Regions from separate parts of the Zooshikella sp. RANM57 genome, predicted to be linked through region 1. Evidence: predicted binding sites of a transcription regulator. Region 1 holds the regulator's gene; each other region holds the start of a gene.
The links. The regulator FNR, encoded in region 1, switches genes on or off when oxygen is low (the NO sensors DNR and NnrR bind a similar motif). The targets are predictions, from matches to a motif close to TTGATNTANATCAA.
Positions count from the first base shown of each region.

Region 2: the regulator FNR is predicted to act here: its motif matches at 2,583-2,596, upstream of ACQ96U_RS14810 (DUF427 domain-containing protein).
Region 3: the regulator FNR is predicted to act here: its motif matches at 2,265-2,278, upstream of ACQ96U_RS19655 (FeoA family protein).
Region 4: the regulator FNR is predicted to act here: its motif matches at 2,355-2,368, upstream of ccoM (cytochrome c oxidase subunit CcoM).

Region 1 covers NZ_JBOIUB010000003.1:266,503-271,219, reverse strand. Annotated here, with positions in the region: gene ACQ96U_RS08555 (glycerate kinase) at 1-231, opposite strand, end outside; gene ACQ96U_RS08550 (hypothetical protein) at 269-763, opposite strand; gene ACQ96U_RS08545 (adenine phosphoribosyltransferase) at 1,215-1,748, opposite strand; gene fnr (fumarate/nitrate reduction transcriptional regulator Fnr) at 1,769-2,530, opposite strand; gene hemN (oxygen-independent coproporphyrinogen III oxidase) at 2,646-4,028, opposite strand; gene ACQ96U_RS08530 (sulfite exporter TauE/SafE family protein) at 4,139-4,717, opposite strand, start outside.
Region 2 covers NZ_JBOIUB010000006.1:318,238-322,954, forward strand. Annotated here, with positions in the region: gene ACQ96U_RS14800 (response regulator) at 1-1,946, opposite strand, end outside; gene ACQ96U_RS14805 (hypothetical protein) at 2,020-2,223, shown strand; gene ACQ96U_RS14810 (DUF427 domain-containing protein) at 2,638-2,919, shown strand; gene ACQ96U_RS14815 (OmpA family protein) at 3,037-3,876, shown strand; gene ACQ96U_RS14820 (MurR/RpiR family transcriptional regulator) at 4,082-4,717, opposite strand, start outside.
Region 3 covers NZ_JBOIUB010000010.1:124,940-129,656, reverse strand. Annotated here, with positions in the region: gene feoB (Fe(2+) transporter permease subunit FeoB) at 1-1,859, opposite strand, end outside; gene ACQ96U_RS19655 (FeoA family protein) at 1,856-2,095, opposite strand; gene ACQ96U_RS19650 (hypothetical protein) at 2,467-3,393, opposite strand; gene ACQ96U_RS19645 (PEP-CTERM sorting domain-containing protein) at 3,588-4,505, opposite strand.
Region 4 covers NZ_JBOIUB010000003.1:391,942-396,658, reverse strand. Annotated here, with positions in the region: gene rapA (RNA polymerase-associated protein RapA) at 1-1,744, opposite strand, end outside; gene ACQ96U_RS09130 (YebG family protein) at 1,880-2,182, opposite strand; gene ccoM (cytochrome c oxidase subunit CcoM) at 2,514-2,630, shown strand; gene ACQ96U_RS09120 (BolA family protein) at 3,094-3,405, shown strand; gene ACQ96U_RS09115 (hypothetical protein) at 3,406-3,837, shown strand; gene ACQ96U_RS09110 (rhodanese-related sulfurtransferase) at 3,873-4,717, shown strand, end outside.

The DNA.
Region 1 (4,717 bases):
ATAAAAGGCTTCGACTGGTTGATTTAATGGGCCAGTAACCGTCAGATTAATTTTTTCTCCGCCTGCATTATGTAAAAACGCATCAACTGTTCCTTCTCCACCATCGGCAAGGGGAAAAGATGTAATTTGAGTATTAGGCGCTATTGAGTGAATTGCGGAGGTACATGTTTGACATATTTCTAAGGCTGTCAGCGATCCCTTAAATGAGTCCGGTGCAATTAAAATATGCATGGCTCGGTCCCTGTCATTGCAGTGAATATCTAAACAACTAGGCTGCTTCACTGTTATTTAAAATTAAAGTTTGATAGTGCCGTATAAATGATTCTAGATGTGCTTGGGGTCTTACATGGTAAAAACGTCGCCAACATTTGGCTAGCATATAAATATTACTGGGTTCAGACTCAATGAAGTTTTGATTACGTTTATAAATTAACCAAGCTATTGCTGTTGCATAGGATAAATTAGTAGCAAGTTCAGCATGTGGGTTCGCAAGAAACTCATGTTGACTGGCTAATCCGCGAATTTTACTCGCTAAATCAGAGTGTTTAACTAAGTAACGGTCCCATATATTTTTATGCATCATGGGTGTAATGCAGTAGATGCCTAATGAGCGCTGCTTCCGACGCTTCAAGTAAAAGCCTAATCCACTTTCTTGAGCTGCAGTCCCCAGTAGAAGGTTTTCTGCAAAAGGGGACCACATATCTATGTAGTCTAATGTGGGTTTAATTACATAGTGGCGAAGTTCATCTGGACAGATTCCCATGGTCTCACTCTCTTATCGCAGCCCTAAAATCTATATAGGAAGCCATGCATAATATTGACCAATCTACAGGTAGGGCTGTTTATGGAAAGTAATCACTTGTTTTTATAATTACCTTTCCCATTAACCTAGCCTATTTTTTACAAAAGTCACTGTAACTTGTTGAGTTAGTGTATTTAGTCCATGTAAAAAGCATAAATAGCCGTAGTTATTAATAATACAAATCGACTTAGGCTATTTTTTTTATGGCTCTTTTGAATGATGGTGTCAATTATTCAAACATGTATGTTGTTTTAAAGACAAAAGTATGACGGGGAAATGAAGATTTGTAAGGAGTAACGTTAAACTTGTTTTGAGTGATGGCATTTTAGCTATTTAATGCAGAAAAACAGCCTTCTGCCAGGTTGTTAACCTGGCAGAATGAACTATTGGTTGAAAGCTGTATTGATAAAGTCTAGAACGCGCAGAGGGTAAACGTTGGAATATTGGCATCTTGTAGCTTTGTGCTACCACCTAAGTCTGGTAAATCAATAATAGCGGCTGCTTCATATATGTGGGCACCTAACCGCCTTATCAGTGTAGCTGCAGCAAGTAGAGTTCCACCCGTTGCAATCAAATCATCAATGAGCAGGACGGAGTCATTTTCATTTAGCACTCCACGTTGTACCTCGATGGTGGCTTGCCCATATTCTAAGTCGTAGGTTTCTGTTTCTGTTTCGGCAGGGAGCTTGCCTTGCTTGCGAAGTAAAACTAACGGCTTGTTTAGCGCGTAGGCAATAACAGCACCAGGTAAAAAACCACGAGCATCAAGTGCTGCAATATGGGTAACTTCAGTGTCTACGTAGCGTTGGATCAGACTATCTATAACCATTCTGTGTGCTTTGGGGGATTGGAAGATGGGAGTAACATCCCGAAAGACAACACCAGGCGCTGGCCAATCATTAACACTGCGTATTAATGACTTAATATAATATTCGTCAAAAATCATAGAAAGCGGATTACTTATTGTTAGGTGTCAGTGCTGCCATTTTTCTTAACTTCAACAGGTTTACCCCCTGCTAAAGAACACAAGTTTATGGGGTCAACAACTTTGACTTCTTTACCATTAGCGACGATTAAGCCATTTTTTTGGAAACGGGTGAAAACACGGCTGACAGTTTCAACGGCAAGTCCCAAATAATTTCCCATTTCATTACGAGACATAGGAAGTCGGAAAGACTGCGATGAGTATCCGCGGCGTCTAAAGCGTGTTGCCAGGTTGACAAGGAAAGTAGCAATACGCTCATCAGCATTTTTCTTGCTTAATAAAAGCATCATTTGCTGATCCTCACGAATCTCTTTGCTCATGATCCGCATTAGTTGACGACGCAGTTCAGGCAAAGATTCTGCAAGTTCATCTAGGCGGTCAAAAGGAATTTCACAAACCGTTGTTGTTTCAATAGCTTGAGCGGAAACAGGGTAGGCATCGCTGTCGACACCACTCATTCCTACTAACTCACTAGGTAAGTGAAAACCAGTAATTTGTTCATCACCATCATTGGTTGAGGTGTAGGTTTTTAGTGCTCCAGAGCGGACAGCGTAAATGGAGGCAAATTTATCTCCTTCAAGAAACAGGTGCTCCCCCTTTCGCAAGGGTCGTCCCCGCTTAATAATTTTATCAAGTAAATCAATGTCTTCAGTATTTAAAGCGATAGGCAGGCAAAGAGGTTGCAATGCACACTCTTTACAGGCCACTTGATTGAACTGTTTTACAGTAGGTTTCGACGTCATGCTGTGAGGGCCTCTAATCAACTTCCGTCGTCATATATGTTTAATGCTAGTATCTGATTAGAGGCTATTGTAGGGGAAACTACTAAAAACTCCAACGGGAATTACTAAGATGGAGTCATATTACTTTTGAAAAGCGCGTTGCTTCATTATTTGCAGCCAAGTATTGGTCAAATACCATACATATATTACGAATCAGTAGTTGACCTTTAGGTTGTACCAGTAGGCTGTCCTTATTAATGATAAGCAAGCCATCATCTGCCATTGACTGTAATGCTTCTAACTCATAAGCAAAATGGTTATTAAAATCAATTTCAAACTGTTGCTCTATTTGATGAATGTTTAACTCAAAGTGGCAAATCAGTTGACTGATAACCTCTCTACGAAGAAGATCTTCTATCGATAAAACAAAACCACGTTGAAATGGGAAGACATTTTGACTTACTTGCTGACTGTATTCATTCAATTTTGACAGGTTTTGCCAGTAGGTATTACCAATCTGGCTAATAGCAGAGCAACCAAAACCCAGCAGGTCGCACTCTTTATGGGTGGTATAACCTTGAAAGTTACGGTGGAGCTGCCCTGTGACTTTTGCTTCTGTCAATTCATCTTCTGGTAGTGCAAAGTGATCCATCCCAATATACACATAACCTGCATCAATAAGGTGCTCAATAGTGTGCTTAAGAATGGAAAGTTTTTCAGCGGGTGATGGGAGGTCCTTTTCATTGATACGACGTTGAGGTTTAAACCGATCAGGGAGGTGTGCATAATTGAAGATTGATAGACGGTTTGGTGCCAGCTCAAGGACTTTATCCAGGCTAGTCAAAAAGCTTTGAGTGTTTTGATGAGGCAACCCATAAATCAAATCAACATTGATGGATTTGAAGCTTAGGGTTCGTGCAGCATCAATGACCGCTAATGTTTCTTCTTCAGTTTGAACACGGTTTACAGCCTGTTGTACGATGGGATTAAAATCTTGAATCCCCAGGCTGATACGATTGAAGCCTAACTGGCGCAAATGGCCCATTGTTGCCCAGTCAGCTTCTCTTGGATCTATTTCTATTGAGTAATCAGCACTCGCATCATCTACAAGTTGGAAATAATCGTTAGTTTTCTCCATTAACTGTTGCATTAATTCCAAGCTTAAATAAGTGGGTGTCCCACCGCCCCAATGTAGTTGTGTTACCTCTCGTTGACCAAAATATTCTGCATGAAAATGCATCTCACGGATAAGGTTTTTAATATAGCTCACCGCTTGGTTACGTTGCTTCGTAATAACCTTATTGCAAGCGCAGTAGTAGCAAATGTTAGAGCAAAATGGAATGTGAAAATAAAGTGAAAGAGGCGTATTTAACTGCTTACTTTGTTTAGCTGCATTTAAATAGGCTACTTCGGAAAATGGTGCAGTAAATTCAACGGCTGTTGGGTACGACGTGTACCTTGGACCGTTTACTGCGTAGCGGTGAATCAATTGACTGTCCCACTCAAGCGCTTGCACCATAATTAAAGTTGCCTCTCCTAATCATATTCAGGAGACCAGTTTATGTACGTTTGGTGTGGTTTGTCTTGATGTGCATCAAGCGCAATTTAGCTAGACACACGTTATAACGACTAATGCGACATATGATGTGTAACTGGGGTGTTAGTATTGGGTAATAATGATTGAGTCATTGACATGAGCCAAGCCTGATGAGGACCTGGTATGGTCCAACAGCCAAAAAGAATGACAGAAATTCCGAGTAGCTGGCGAATACCACGATTATTTAGCAGGCGATGTAATTGCTGGGCAAATAAACCTGAAGCAATCATAATGGGTAATGTTCCCAGCCCAAAGGTCGCCATTAAGGTCGCAGCTTTCCAAGTATTCCCTGTAGCTGCAGCCCAGGTAAGTGAGCTGTAAACTAATCCGCACGGTAACCATCCCCATAGTCCACCAAGAATAAGCGCATGTTTGAATGATTTAATAGGCATGAATTTTTGGGTTAACGGCCTAACATAGTGCCAAAGATGTCCACCTGCCTTTTCCAAGTAGGTCAATCCACGCCACCAATTGGCTAGGTATAGCCCCATCGCAATTAACAGTAGGCCTGCTAATGTTCTTAAGCCTGCTCCTAGTCCCAGTGACTGGATAGCCCAGCCAAATGAACCCAGTAATAAACCTGCAAGGGTATAACTAATAATTCGCCCTAG
Region 2 (4,717 bases), on a different contig from region 1:
TCATAGCGAAATTGACTTGCTTGTAATATCAACTGCTCTTTACAATCAACAGCGGTCACATTACATCCTAATTTTTTTAATAGCGTTTTAATAACCAGTTGATGTGAATAACTATCTTCAGCAATTAAAATATTAATATTGCCTGGCTGATGATCTGAATTCACCAAAACCGTTTCTGATCCATCATTTAACATTTCTCGTGTTACTAGTACATCAGGCTCAGACAGCAATACTTTACCCAGCAACTGAAGTAATAAACGTGAACGGGCAGGTTTCAGTAAATACCCAGAAAACCCTGCTCTTTTTAAATCTTCTATATTACGTTGATAATTAGCAGATGTAAGCATAACTAATTTGGTTTTTGCAATTACAGGATCACTTTTAATGCCACGTCCTAACATTTCTCCATCCATCGCAGGCATCTTATAATCCAAGAGAGCAATATCGTAGGGATGTTTACTTAAAGCCTGTTGAGTTATCTTTTCCAGAGCTTCTGTCGCCGTTCTAGCAATATCACAGACCATCCCCCATCTACTCAACAAACGCTCCAATAGTTCACAGTTTTCTGTAACATCATCAACAATTAGAACACGAACGCCCTGTAAATCGACTTTATTTTTAACTTTAATTGGCACACCCGGAGCCAGGGGTAAACATAGTTTGATAGCTACTTCACCCTGTTTAGTTTGGGTTAACTCCCCCTGCAACTGCTTCACTAATTCACACGCAACAGCCAAATAAATATTTGGCATTTGTTTTTCTACATCATACACTCCTGTATCCATTTTTTTAGTTTGATTGACATTATAAACTTTAATTAATAGTGTTACACAATCAATTTGTTGATTAAGTAACTGAGTGTTGATGCATATTTCTCTGCGTTTTCCAAAACAATGTAACGCTATAGCAACGTTATAGATTACCTGCTGAATTCTTTTGGAATCTCCTTTGACTGGACCAGGAATATCATCAGCGTATACAATTGACACAGAAACAGGCTGTTCATTTATTCTATAGGTCAATTGGTCAGCAACCGTTTCAATCACCTGATAAAAATCAAACTCAACATGACATATATTTATTTTCCCTGCTTTTATTTTTCCATAATCTGTCACTTCAGACGCTAGTCTATATAATTTCTCACTAGCAGAATAAATAGCTTTAACTGACAGTTTTTCAAGCTGTTCTAACTTATTTTCTTCCAGCAAAGAAGTCATCGCCATTATGTTATTAACCGGCTCTTTCATTTCTTGACCCAGGTTGACTAAAAGGCCGGCTTCACCTTTTTGATGCTCTTTCACTGACTGGCAAATAGAACTCAGTTGCGATTTAGATTTTTGTAATTTTTTATTAGACTGCCAAAGTTGAATATTTTCATTTTTTTTGTCATTCAATATTTTTTTAAACACCTTTATTTTATAGATAGCCTCCATGAAAGCACCTATTAAAGGAATAACAAATGCGGTCGCAATCAAAAGTTTAGCTATAATATGATGTTGATGGTAAGAAACCACACTACCAAAAGCAACATGCAACTGTGCACTAAAAATTGGAAAAAGAAATAACAATACACTTTGCACAAAAAAACTTTGCTTACGTTCTCTGATATAGTGAATTAAAAAAACACCACCAATAATACACAAAATAGCAGGTGCTAACTCAATGATAATATTGAGTACAGCCGCTCCTACCTCAGCACTTGCAGTTATTCTATTAGCATCAACATATCCCTGCTGCAGTATAGTGCCAAGATAAGCGACTAATACGGCGTATAATACTACTAATAACCCGTGGCTACGATTATTTGGTATCCATTTAACTGCAATTAAAGTAAAAATAATGATAGATAACGCATGAATTTTCCCAATAGCCCACGCAATATTAAATAACTTATCGGTTAACTGACCATGCAGCAGAGATACCCTGTAATCAAAAAAAACATCCACAACCGCAATACAAACAAGTGCCAAAGCCAACGTTAATACAGTCGAAATATTTGCTAATGAAGCAAGCAGACACATGACTGAAAACATCAGCAGAGCACATAGTAAAGCAACCCAAGAAAGCGCAAAATGCCCAGTATGCTCTCCAAAACTGCCAAGCCACTCAAAAAAAGTCGAACTTACAAAATCTGTAGTAAATCCTTTACTTACAGCAAATAACAATAAAAGCGGTAAAAACGAGTATGCAATGACGCCAAGTGAAAACCATAAGTTTATATAACGACTTACCGTCCATTTGGACGTTAAAATAGAGCGATATTTAACATCATTCATCCACACTGCTTGATCCCTTTTGGTTGAGCTGTCCCAATTTTCAATTTTATTATGATTATATTTCATATTATAAAAGCATAGGCTCTATACAGCTTGTCAATATCCATACAAGCATATTCACTATACAGTAACACAGCTCAATAAAGGAGTCAGTGTTTTAACAAGAAAGTGAATTTCCGTATATTAAAGGGTGTAATGTAACTAATCCTCTTAGCAAGATAGGTAAACTGCTTTAAAAGTCGTATTAATAATCACTGAAATTTAAACAAAAATTCAGCTAAAGACGTTAGTTTACTTTCACAATAATTGGCATACCTCAAGTAGAGTATATTGTGTATTGTAAATTGGTGGGAGTGAACTTATGAAAGCCGTGTGGAATGGTGCTACACTGGCAGAAAGCAATGAAACAATCATCGTTGAAGGTAATCACTACTTTCCGCCTTCATCAGTTAACAACGGATTCTTCACTGCAAGTCATACACAAATGGATTGTCCATGGAAAGGAGTGGCCCATTATTTTCACATAAAAGTCGAAGATAAATTAAATGAAGATGCTGCTTGGTCATACCCCGACCCTAAGCCTGCAGCCAAAAAAATTAAACATTATATTGCCTTTTGGCATGGCGTAGTAATCACACGTTAACCACTGAAACTAGATAATGCTAATGTTAGTGTCACGTTATTGCGGCAAACTAATAAACCTTATCTATACTGGTCATGAACCCAGATAGCTGAAACCATGATAATAATGGAGAAAAAAATGAAACCATCCGTAAAAAGCAGGACGCTAGGACTCTTGGTTTTTTTGCCTATATTTCTTACTGGCTGTGCCACAAATGGTCCGTGGCATGAAGACTGGCGTAATTGTGCACTCGTAGGCGGTGGCTTGGGGGCCGTTGCAGGTTCATCAGCAGATGATGGTGAAGCAGCAGCAGTAGGCGCACTTGGCGGTGCATTATTAGGGGGATTTTTCTGCTCAATGATTGAGCATGATACCGATGATGATGGTGTTGTTGATAGTAAAGATAAATGTCCAGCAACACCACGCGGCGTTAAAGTCGATTACAATGGTTGCCCAGTTGATTCAGATAATGATGGGGTTCCTGATTATCGTGACCAATGTCCAAATACACCATTAAATACTCAGGTTGATAATAGAGGCTGTACATTAGATTCAGACAATGATGGTGTCGCAAACATGAAGGATCATTGTCCAAATACACCTCCTGGTGTAAAAGTGAATGCCATTGGCTGCTCAGAGGCACTTGCGCTTGAAGGTGTTCAGTTTGAGTTTAATTCTGCCAGATTAACAGGTACCTCTCATGAATACCTAAGTAAAGTTGCAGAAAAACTCCGCTTGCACACTAATACTAAAATAGAAGTTTCTGGACATACGGATAATGTCGGCAGTAATCGCTACAATTTGCGTCTGTCACAGCGCCGAGCAGAAGCTGTACGTAATTTCCTCGTTTCCCGTGGAGTCAACAGCAGCAACCTTAGTGCTGTGGGCTATGGTGAAGAAAAACCAATTACCAGTAATAGTACAGAAGCTGGCCGAGCAATGAATCGTCGTGTAGAACTTAATGTCGTTGATCATTAAAAAGCAATAAGCTTAAAAAAACACCCATCACATGATGGGTGTTTTTTTACAAACTGAATCAGCTATAGATAATTACTATACCCATAACGAAGGTTTTTTAGGGGCGGCCGTCAAGTGATGAAGCCCCAGGAGCTTATATTAATAAGTGACTGGGGTGAAGATCGCGGACAACAAACCCTAAAAATGATTCGTGAAGAGTATAATATCAAGTTTTGATTGGAGATACAGGTAACCGACTAGCTTGTAAACTCTCTTTGATACGTTTCAGGTGTTTTTGAAAATCAACACCACGCTTCAATGTTACTCCTGTAGCCAAAACATCCAATACTGTTAAGTGAATGATACGAGAAGACATTGGCATATATATATCAGTATCTTCTTGAACGATAACATCAATGGTTAACGAACATTCCTTCGCTAAGTAGGAATTTGGTGCAGTGATACCAATGACTGTTGCCCCACTTTCCCGAGCAATTTTTGCAATCTCAACCAACTCTCGGGTTCTTCCTGTATAGGAAATGATAACAATGACATCCCCAGTGTTAGCTACAGAGGCCATCATACGCATCATCAACACATCATCATAAGCCATCACTGGGATATTAAAACGGAAAAACTTATGCTGAGCATCCATGGCAACAGGACCTGAAGCACCAAGCCCTAAAAAGCTAATTTGCTTGGCTTGAATCAAAAAATCCACCGCCCGATTAATCACAGACGCATCCATAGACTGACGAGCTGCATCCAGGCAGGCCATATTCGTCGTAAAGATTTTTTGAGTATATTCTTCAGCCGTATCATCAATTTCTACGCTTCGGCTGACATAAGGCGTACCACTGGC
Region 3 (4,717 bases), on a different contig from region 1:
CCTTCTTCACCAGCTTCATTTGAACCCATTTGGGTATACATGGCGTCTAACGTACCCACGACAGCTTCTTTAGCAAAGATCCCGGTAAAAATACCGACAGTTGCAGGCCAGTTTTCTTCGGTAAGACCAATTGGTTTAAATAAAGGCGTTATTTGTTGCCCAATTTGACTCAGTAAAGAACGTTCAGTGTTTTCATTACCAAAAGTGCCATCTGTGCCAAGTGAGTTCAACATACTGAGCACCATTACCACCATCACAATCATTTTACCGGCTTTGGTAATAAAAGAACGTAGGCGGTCCCAGGTTCGAATACATACAGAGGTAAACGAAGGCATGTGGTAATCAGGCAACTCCATGATAAAGTGAACACTCTCACCCGGTAGCAGTGTTCTTTTCATCAACAGTCCAGTCGCAACGGCCGTTATAATACCAATGAGGTATAAAGCAAAAACAATGTTCTGACCATTATCAGGAAAAAACGCAACAGCAAACAATGCATAGACTGGTAGTCTGGCACCACAGGACATAAAAGGCGCCATGATAATGGTTAAAAAGCGATCCCGTTCGTTTTCCAACGTTCGTGCGGCCATTACCGATGGCACATTACAACCAAAGCCAATCAGCATGGGTACAAATGACTTACCTGGTAATCCCAGATAACGCATCAACCGGTCCATGACAAAGGCTGCCCGCGCCATGTAACCAGAGTCTTCCAGTAGGGATAAAAATAAAAACAAACAACCAATGACAGGTATGAACGTCGCGACAGTTTGAATACCACCACCAACCCCCTGGGCCAACAGCGTATTTAACCAGTCTGGTGCACTGACAGATGACAGAAGATAACCTGTTCCATCAACGAAGAGCGTACCCGCCAAAATATCAAATAAGTCAATAAACGCACTGCCAATGTTGATGGTGAACATAAACATGACATACATGACCAGCAAAAAGATGGGAAACCCTAGCCAGCGATTTAAAACCGCCCGATCGATAAATTCAGATACACGCGCTGAGGCTGGCCGTGTTGTGGTAATCGTTTGTTCTGCTAGTTTGGCAATATGCTGGTAACGATCATTGGCAATTAAAATATCCAGGTCTTCTTGTAAGGTCTTTGTTATTTCTGCCCGATGACGCAGGAGCAAGTCATGTGTTGTATTATCTAGACGAACGGGTAACGCTAACTCCCCTTCTAATAATTTTAGTGCCAGCCAGCGACGAGAAATAGATGGGGATACTTCTGATGATACTTCAGCCAGCTTTGGTTCAAGCGCCTCAATTGCTTGTTCAATGGGCTGACAAAATGAAAATGTCGTAGAAAAAGATTTGGGACGAGTAAGGTATTCATTAACAGCCTGTTTCAGCTCTGTTATACCTTTTTTCCGACTGGCAACCACAGGAATTACAGGACAACCCAACAGCTCAGCCAGTTTGGCACAATCAATCTGTTTACCATCCCGGCTAAGCATATCCATCATATTTAACACCACTAGCATGGGTTTCCCCATTTCCAGCAGTTGCAATGTTAAATATAAATTACGTTGAAAATTAGCCGCATCAATAATATTTACAATCAGGTCAGCTTCGTTAGATATTACATAGTCCCGGGCGATCTTTTCATCCAAAGACACAGTTTCATCAATAACATCCAGAGAATATGTCCCAGGTAAGTCAACCAATTCTATTGATTGGTGATTAAATTTATACTGTCCAGTTTTCTTTTCAACAGTCACACCGGCCCAGTTGCCTACCTTTTGTCTTGCTCCGGTCAGCGCATTAAATAGTGAGGTTTTACCACAGTTTGGGTTACCAACGACACATACTGTCGCCTTAGCTTGCGAACAATCAGCTGTGGTCATGAATTCACCTCTACTTTAACAGCCTTTGCCTCTGCCCGACGTAAGCTCAATTTAAAGCCACGTACTTCCAGCTCCATGGGGTCTCCCAGCGGGGCCACACGAACGAGAGTTAACGAAGTACCTGGAATCAACCCCATGGCTAATAGCTGTCGTCGGTAAGCAGGATTGTCATTGCTGATCGCCAATACTGTAGCACGCTGTCCTACAGAAAGGTCTTGAAGGGTTGCTGTGTCCATGCTGTGCTGAACTCTTTACTAATACTGAAAATACTACACGCAATTGATAAATAAGAATCAAAGAGCCAATGAGAATCACACGCATCAAAAGGCCCAAAAAATCTGCTCAAACGAGAGCAGAAATAGAACTTATGATGTTGTCACTCTAACAAAGCTTTAAATAGCCATATTGATACGAATCAATTAAATGCTATTCATTATCATTTCGGTAGTATAAAGGATACAGCACAGCAAATCACTTACTTTTTATATTGATTTGGACACTAGAAAAAAACACGTCCTTGTGGCCTGGAGGGCTTAATGGCAGCTCAGTTGCAAATTGAACTGGTAGCATGAGAATTGCAAAACATAAGAATTACTATACAAGATTGTTAACGCTTACGAATATAACGTGACAGTCTGTAGCTCGCTAACAGCACTAATAAAAACCCAATCAATAACACTCCACTGGGTTCTGGAACAGATAAGGGATTTAATCGAACAAAGGTATATAACGTTGTACTGGCATTTTCCCCGGTAAAATAACTTGGTCCAGGTTCAGCTGAAGCACCTGTTTCATCAAATGATGAATAAATCAGTAACTCATGAGGTAACCCATCAATCAATAACTCAATAAATGCAGGAAACCCGCCTTCCGTTGAGAGTAAAAAAAAGTCATCACAAAAAGACCCTCTTGGGTTACCAAAAATACAAAAAACGGAATCATTCAATGTTTCATTATATGCCAGATTAAAAAGGCTGATTAACGTAGTACTTTCTTCTCCAACTGGAACCAAATCATCGGCTACATCAGGGCTGGCAAGCAGTGCTAATGTTAAATCGGCTAATGGAATCAGGCCTAAAGTGTTGTGGTTAACAAACACATCTGTTACTGGGCCATCAGTACTGGATAACCCCAATGCACCTAAAATTTGAGCTGACAGCAATGTTGCAGCAGCAGGATTAAGTACATTATTGTTATGAACTAACTGGGATATTTTCTCAGGAGACCCGTCTGCACTCAGTGCGATTTCATGGTAACTTGTTAACACCAATGAGCTTTGCAACAAATCAGGATTAATGCCAGATTCATCTGATGGCTCCCCCCATACCAATGAACTCATTGTCGCTGTACCACCTTCCGCTAGGGGATCAGTCGCAATGACGGCAGGAGGACCGGGATCAGGGGTTAAAGCAGGATTTTGAAAAATACCACTACTCGGTATCAAATTCAACTTCAGCATCGTGGCCTGTGCAGCCACTGATAACATAACTGTCGTACTGCATATTAGCATCCCGACATACGTCATTAGTCTCATGGAATTTCCCCATTTCAGTAAGCAATAGAAACAGGAAAAACATGAGCATAAAAAATGCCACATAATAAAAATTAAAGTGAAACAAAACCTTAATTTTTTAACTTAAACTCACTCTTTTAACAATTGCAAAAAAAACAAACAAACAAAAAAAAGAGGAGGAGATAAACTCCTCCTTTCTCATTGTCTATTATGATTTACTGTTTTTTACGACGTTTTGCAGTTAAACTTCCGGCCACGCCAAATAGACCTGCTAACATCATTCCTATACTTGTTGGTTCAGGAATAAGTGTTAAAATTCCAAATGTGTATAAATCAGTTGCCGCAACCTCAGGGGTATAATACAACGGACCTGTCTCAACGGTTGATCCATCAGCATCAAATGATGAGTAAATAAATAAATCATGTAATTTATCATCTATATACACATCAAAGTGCAGTGGAAAACCACCATCAGTCATCAAACTAAAGAAATCATCACACGTTGAGCCGAATGGATTAGGTGGATCACAAGGAAGAAAGTTAGGAGTTTCCGTAAAATCAATATCAAATAAGCTAATAATGGTGGTAGGGTACTCTGCTGGAGGTACAATATCATCCGGTACATCAGGATCTAATACCAAGCCACCACTCAATAATCCTAAAGGAACATCCCCACCTTCAGTTTTTAAAAAGATATCACCCAATACACCCATACTGCTGCTAACAGACAAAGCCCCTAAAATTTGCGCAGTTCCCAAAGTTGCAGCCGTTATACTGACGACGTTATTATTATGTGTTAAAACTGACAATTCATAAGGAACACCTAACGCATCAATTGAAATAGTCTTATGACTGACTAAGTCCAAATTACTTTGCTCTAAACCGGGGTTAAGCCCACTTAAATTAGAAGGCTCACCCCAAAATAATGTACTACGTGTATCCAAACCACCATTATAAGCAAAATCATTAACAATAGTTGCTAGTGGAATACCTGGTGCTGTTACCACAGGATTTTGAAAAATACCGGTATCATCTACCAAATCAAAATCCAAAAAACCAGCCACTGCAGATTGCCCTGCAACTGCAGAGAAACCAATGGCAGCAGATAATGCCAGTGCCTTAAACTTTTTCATCAAACCCTCCCATCAACACAAAAAAAATATCCAAAAGCAATTCTCACTGGCTAAGAACGCATAGATAATGCCAATTTATTTTTTTCTATTTTTTTCATACAGATAGTAAAAACAAAAAAACAAAAACCAGTCAGTCAATTCGTTTGTGATAAACTCCTGAAACACAAAGATTTTTTATCGACAATTCAAAAATACAAAAACCAACAAACAAA
Region 4 (4,717 bases), 130 kb from region 1:
GGTCGGGATTGAGAGGTAAGTCAAACAAAACCAAGTGGTGAGCAAATTGGAAATTGCGTCCCTCACTACCAATTTCTGAACAAATTAAAATTTGTGCCCCATATTCTTGATCTGCAAAATAAGCTGCTGCACGATCCCGCTCAATGATCGACATGCCTTCTTCAAATACAGCACTTGGTACCCCAGAGCGAACACGAATTGCTTCGTCAAGGTCGAGGGCCGTTGTTGCATTAGCACAAATCAGTAATATTTTTTCGCCTTTTAATGCTTTGAGTAGCGTAAGGAGCCAATCAACTCTTGGGTCGAACCGCCACCAAGGATCTTTATCGTCAATAGTAATTCGTTGCTGGTATGCAATTTCAGGAAAGAGAAACTCTTCTAGCTTTTCGCTATCTTCCCAGGCAAGTTTGTACAGTTCGGGTATTTGTTGTGGGTAAGGTTGTACCAGTCGCCCAGGAAAACCATGCACACCAGCACGCGTATTACGAAATAGAACACGACTGGTGCCGTGCCTATCAAGCAGTATATTGATGAGAGAAGATTTTGCTTGCTCTCGCTCGTCGTTATCTTTAGATGTTTGAATAACGGCTATTAAGTCTTGTGCTCTATGCTGCTCTGTAGAAGTAAACGTCAGAAGTAGTTTAGCGGTATCTTCACTAATTGAGTCAAGTTCAATTAGGTTTTGCACTGCTTTTGCTACAGGTGTGTAAGCGGCTTCTTCTTCAATAAAGGCTTCTAAGTTATGAAAACGTATAGGGTCTAACAGCCTTAGCCGAGCAAAATGACTCTCTTTACCCAGTTGTTCAGGCGTTGCGGTTAGTAGTAGCACGCCTGGCGTTGCATGCGCCAACTTTTCAATGCATACATACTGTTCGCTGGGTCGCTCTGCTGACCAGGTTAAGTGGTGAGCTTCATCGACAATCACTAAGTCCCAGCCAGCTGTGCAGCACTGCTCGTGGTAAATTGGGTGCTGAGAGATGAATTCCAGGCTTGTTAGTACAAGTTGTGCACTGTCAAAAGGATTTTCGTCAGGGTATTGCTGACAGCGTTCTAAATCAAACAGGCTAAAATGCAGATTAAATCGACGAAGAAGTTCAACTAGCCATTGGTGCTGAAGTGTTTCAGGGACGATAACTAAAACACGCTGAGCACGCATTGATAAAAGCTGTTGATAAATGATCAGCCCAGCCTCAATGGTTTTCCCAAGGCCTACCTCATCTGCAAGTAATACACGAGGTGCTGTACGTTGCCCTACCTCATAAGCAATATGTAGCTGATGGGGAATTAACGCTGTGCGTGAGCCTACTAAACCGAGTAGTTTAGAGCTGAGTAACTGGTGATTATGTTGTAATGTTTTATACCTAAGGGAAAAGTGCTGGTTTTGATCTAGCTGTCCAGCTAACAAACGCTCTTGAGGTTTATTAAAGGTGATAAAGTTACTCAAGCATGATTCGGGTACCTCAAGCGTTTCTCCTGTAGAATTGCTACCAGTGTAAGTGATTAACTCATTTTTAGTAGCAACGTCTGTGACCTGAACCTGCACACCTTCATGATTTTCAATTGTATCACCAATATTAAAAACCACCCGGGTCAAGGGAGCATTATGGATAGAGTAAATCCGTGTGTCGCCAGTGGAAGGAAATAATAGCGTGACCAGGCGGTTATCCAGCGTCAGAATGGTACCCAGACCCAGCTCTGTTTCGGTATCACTAATCCAACGTTGTCCTGGAACAAATGTTGTCATGCTTTACGCCTACTACCTCTGAAAAAAAGCCGCTATGGTAGCTGATCCTGACAGAATGACAATAGGGAGGTGAGACAAATAATAATTGTCAGACTGGCTTACACGGTTTATCAAGTGTAAGCCAGCAATGCAACATTATGCGTCTTTTTTCTCAGTTTTTTTACTGGAGGATGCAGCTGCTTTCTGGTCAGCCTGAGGCTCAATTTCTAAAATAAGCTCAGGCTTTCCTTTTATTGCTTTAGCGATTGTTTCTTTGTTTTGTGCGAAAAGCAAGCCAATGTCTTCCGCAAGTTCTTCATCAATTGTTGAATAATGACGTTCTAACATGTGAGTGATGTTAGCCGCCAGCTCCAGCATTTTATCGTGCTCTTCAGCAGCTTTTTTATCATCAAACATACTGCCATCCCTATCACATTTCCACATGGGTATTACCGGCATGGGTCACCTCGATTGAATTTACGCAGGATAAGGGTTGAGTTGGTATCCCTAGAGTAAAGCACATACTGTATAAAATATCAGTATTGATGTCTATTATTTACTGACGATTGCTGAAAGTTTTGAGTGTGAATTATTTTGGCGTTTGCTGGCTAGTAAGTTGGTGCTAGAAAAATTGCGGTAAATCAATAGAAGAATTGATGGTGATTAGTTATTTGTCCGTATTGACTAAAGTCAAATATCCTTTTTGTGCATCAATGCTAGCCTTACAAATAGTCAATGCAGTAGCACAAACCATCCAAGCAATTCAAGACAGTTAAGGTGAGGTTCGACCATGTTTGTTGATGGGACAGTTGTAGCTGGCTTACTTGTTGTAACAATGGTGATTGTGTTTATAGGTGGTTTTGCTTGGTTTATAAAACACGACAGTAAAAAGCATAAGGCACAATGAACTTAAATAGAAAAGCAGCATTAAGTGTATTTTAACAAGCAGATTTAAAAAACGTAGGATGTTTCGGTTTGGTAAGTGTTGTATCACTTTTTTTGACATTAAATAGTTTAATACACGCTAACAAACAAAAGGAGAGCCGGCGAAACTAGAGCGAACGCAAGGTAGGTTGAGAATTTCCAATAATTATTGCTTAGCTTCAGGCTGCATATAATAACAAAACGATAAGTGGGGTATCCCCGCGACAACATATCATGTTGATATGTGCTTAAAAGGCAGATGAGACAGGTAAAAGAGGTCAGGTCCTTTTAGCTGCTTTATCTGTCTTTTTCTTATCTGCAGTTTCCTGTCTAATAGCAGCTAGATGCCTGTGCCGTAGTATTTAACCCTAATCTCTATGTGTGTATGGTGTGAGCTAATTCTGTTAGGCTTGTACTAAGAATTTTTGGATTTTGAGGGTTAGTGTGTGACTGTGCAAGATGCCATTATTAGCAAGCTGAACGAGGGTTTGCAGCCAACATATTTAGATGTGCAGAATGAAAGTTATATGCACAATGTCCCACCTGACTCAAGCACACATTTTAAGGTTGTTATTGCTTCCAGTGTTTTTAATGATAAACGCAGTGTGGCACGTCATCAGCTGGTTTATCAACTGCTCGCCAATGAATTAGCGGGTCCAGTGCATGCCTTAGCACTTCATACTTATACGCCAGAAGAGTGGCAAGCGCGATCAGCCTCAGCACCACAATCACCTAACTGTCAGGGTGGTCATCATTAAATGTGTGGTGGAGTGACCTTCCAGCAAGAACAAGAGACGATTCGTACTTTTTTTCCCAATCCTAAGAGCTGTCTTCCTGTTCGCAGTAAGCGTGGACAGGTAGTACTTGTGCCCTGGGGTAGAAGAGAAAAACAACCAGGTTTTACGCCTTTAGGTGGGTGGGCACGCTTAGAGTCGATCCATATGGGGAAGTGGAATAACTATAATCCCAAGCCCGTTAAAATTATGGTTGATGGGTTCATGGAAAAAGACCAGCAGGGAAATAGCCATTGGTACGCCCTAGGAGAAGGTGAATTTATTCAGGGATTATTAACAGAGGATGCAGGCGTTACACGTGTCTATGTTGTCACAATAACAGATCCCCAGTCTCAACATAAAAGCGCACGTTGGCCTCGCGTTCTAAAACACCAGGAAAACAGCCTGGGTGAGTAGCTATATCTTTTAGCTTTTATGAGTGGGAAACAATTATGTCGTTTGTGGTGGCAGCATTATATAAGTTTGTTGAACTATCAGATTATTCGTTGCTGCAGGCTAGTTATAAGGCTGAGATGTTGAAATACGATATCAAAGGTACCTTGCTACTGGCAAAAGAGGGTATCAATGGCACGATAGCTGGTACGCGGTCAAATATGGACCACTTTTTGTCCTTTTTAAGGTCTGACAATCGTTTGGCAGACCTGATTCATAAAGAGTCATATAGTGAAAAAATGCCATTTTACCGTACTAAGGTAAAACTCAAAAAAGAGATTGTTACATTAGGGCAACCAGGAGTTGATCCAACAAAAAAGGTGGGTTCGTATGTTAAGCCTCAAGACTGGAATGCACTCATATCTGATCCTGAAGTGGTATTAATAGATACTCGAAATGATTATGAAGTCAAAATTGGCTCATTTCAGGGGGCGGTTAATCCTGAGACAAAAGCGTTTCGAGAGTTTCCTGATTATGTGAAACAGCTTGACCCTCAAAAGCATAAAAAAGTGGCAATGTTTTGTACGGGTGGAATTCGTTGTGAAAAAGCTTCTGCTTTTATGTTGGATAAGGGATTTGAAGAGGTATATCACTTAGAGGGTGGTATTTTGAAGTATTTGGAAGATGTACCTCAAGATGAAAGTTTGTGGCAGGGTGAGTGCTTTGTTTTTGATGGGCGAGTTGCGGTAAAGCATGATCTTTCTGAAGGTCGGTACGACATGTGCTTTGGGTGTCGAGAGCCAATAAGTGAGGAAGATAAGCGCTCACCTCACTATATGCCTGGTGTTTTTTGTCCTAATTGTTTTGATACTCAATCTGAGAAAACGCGACAAAGGGTAACGGC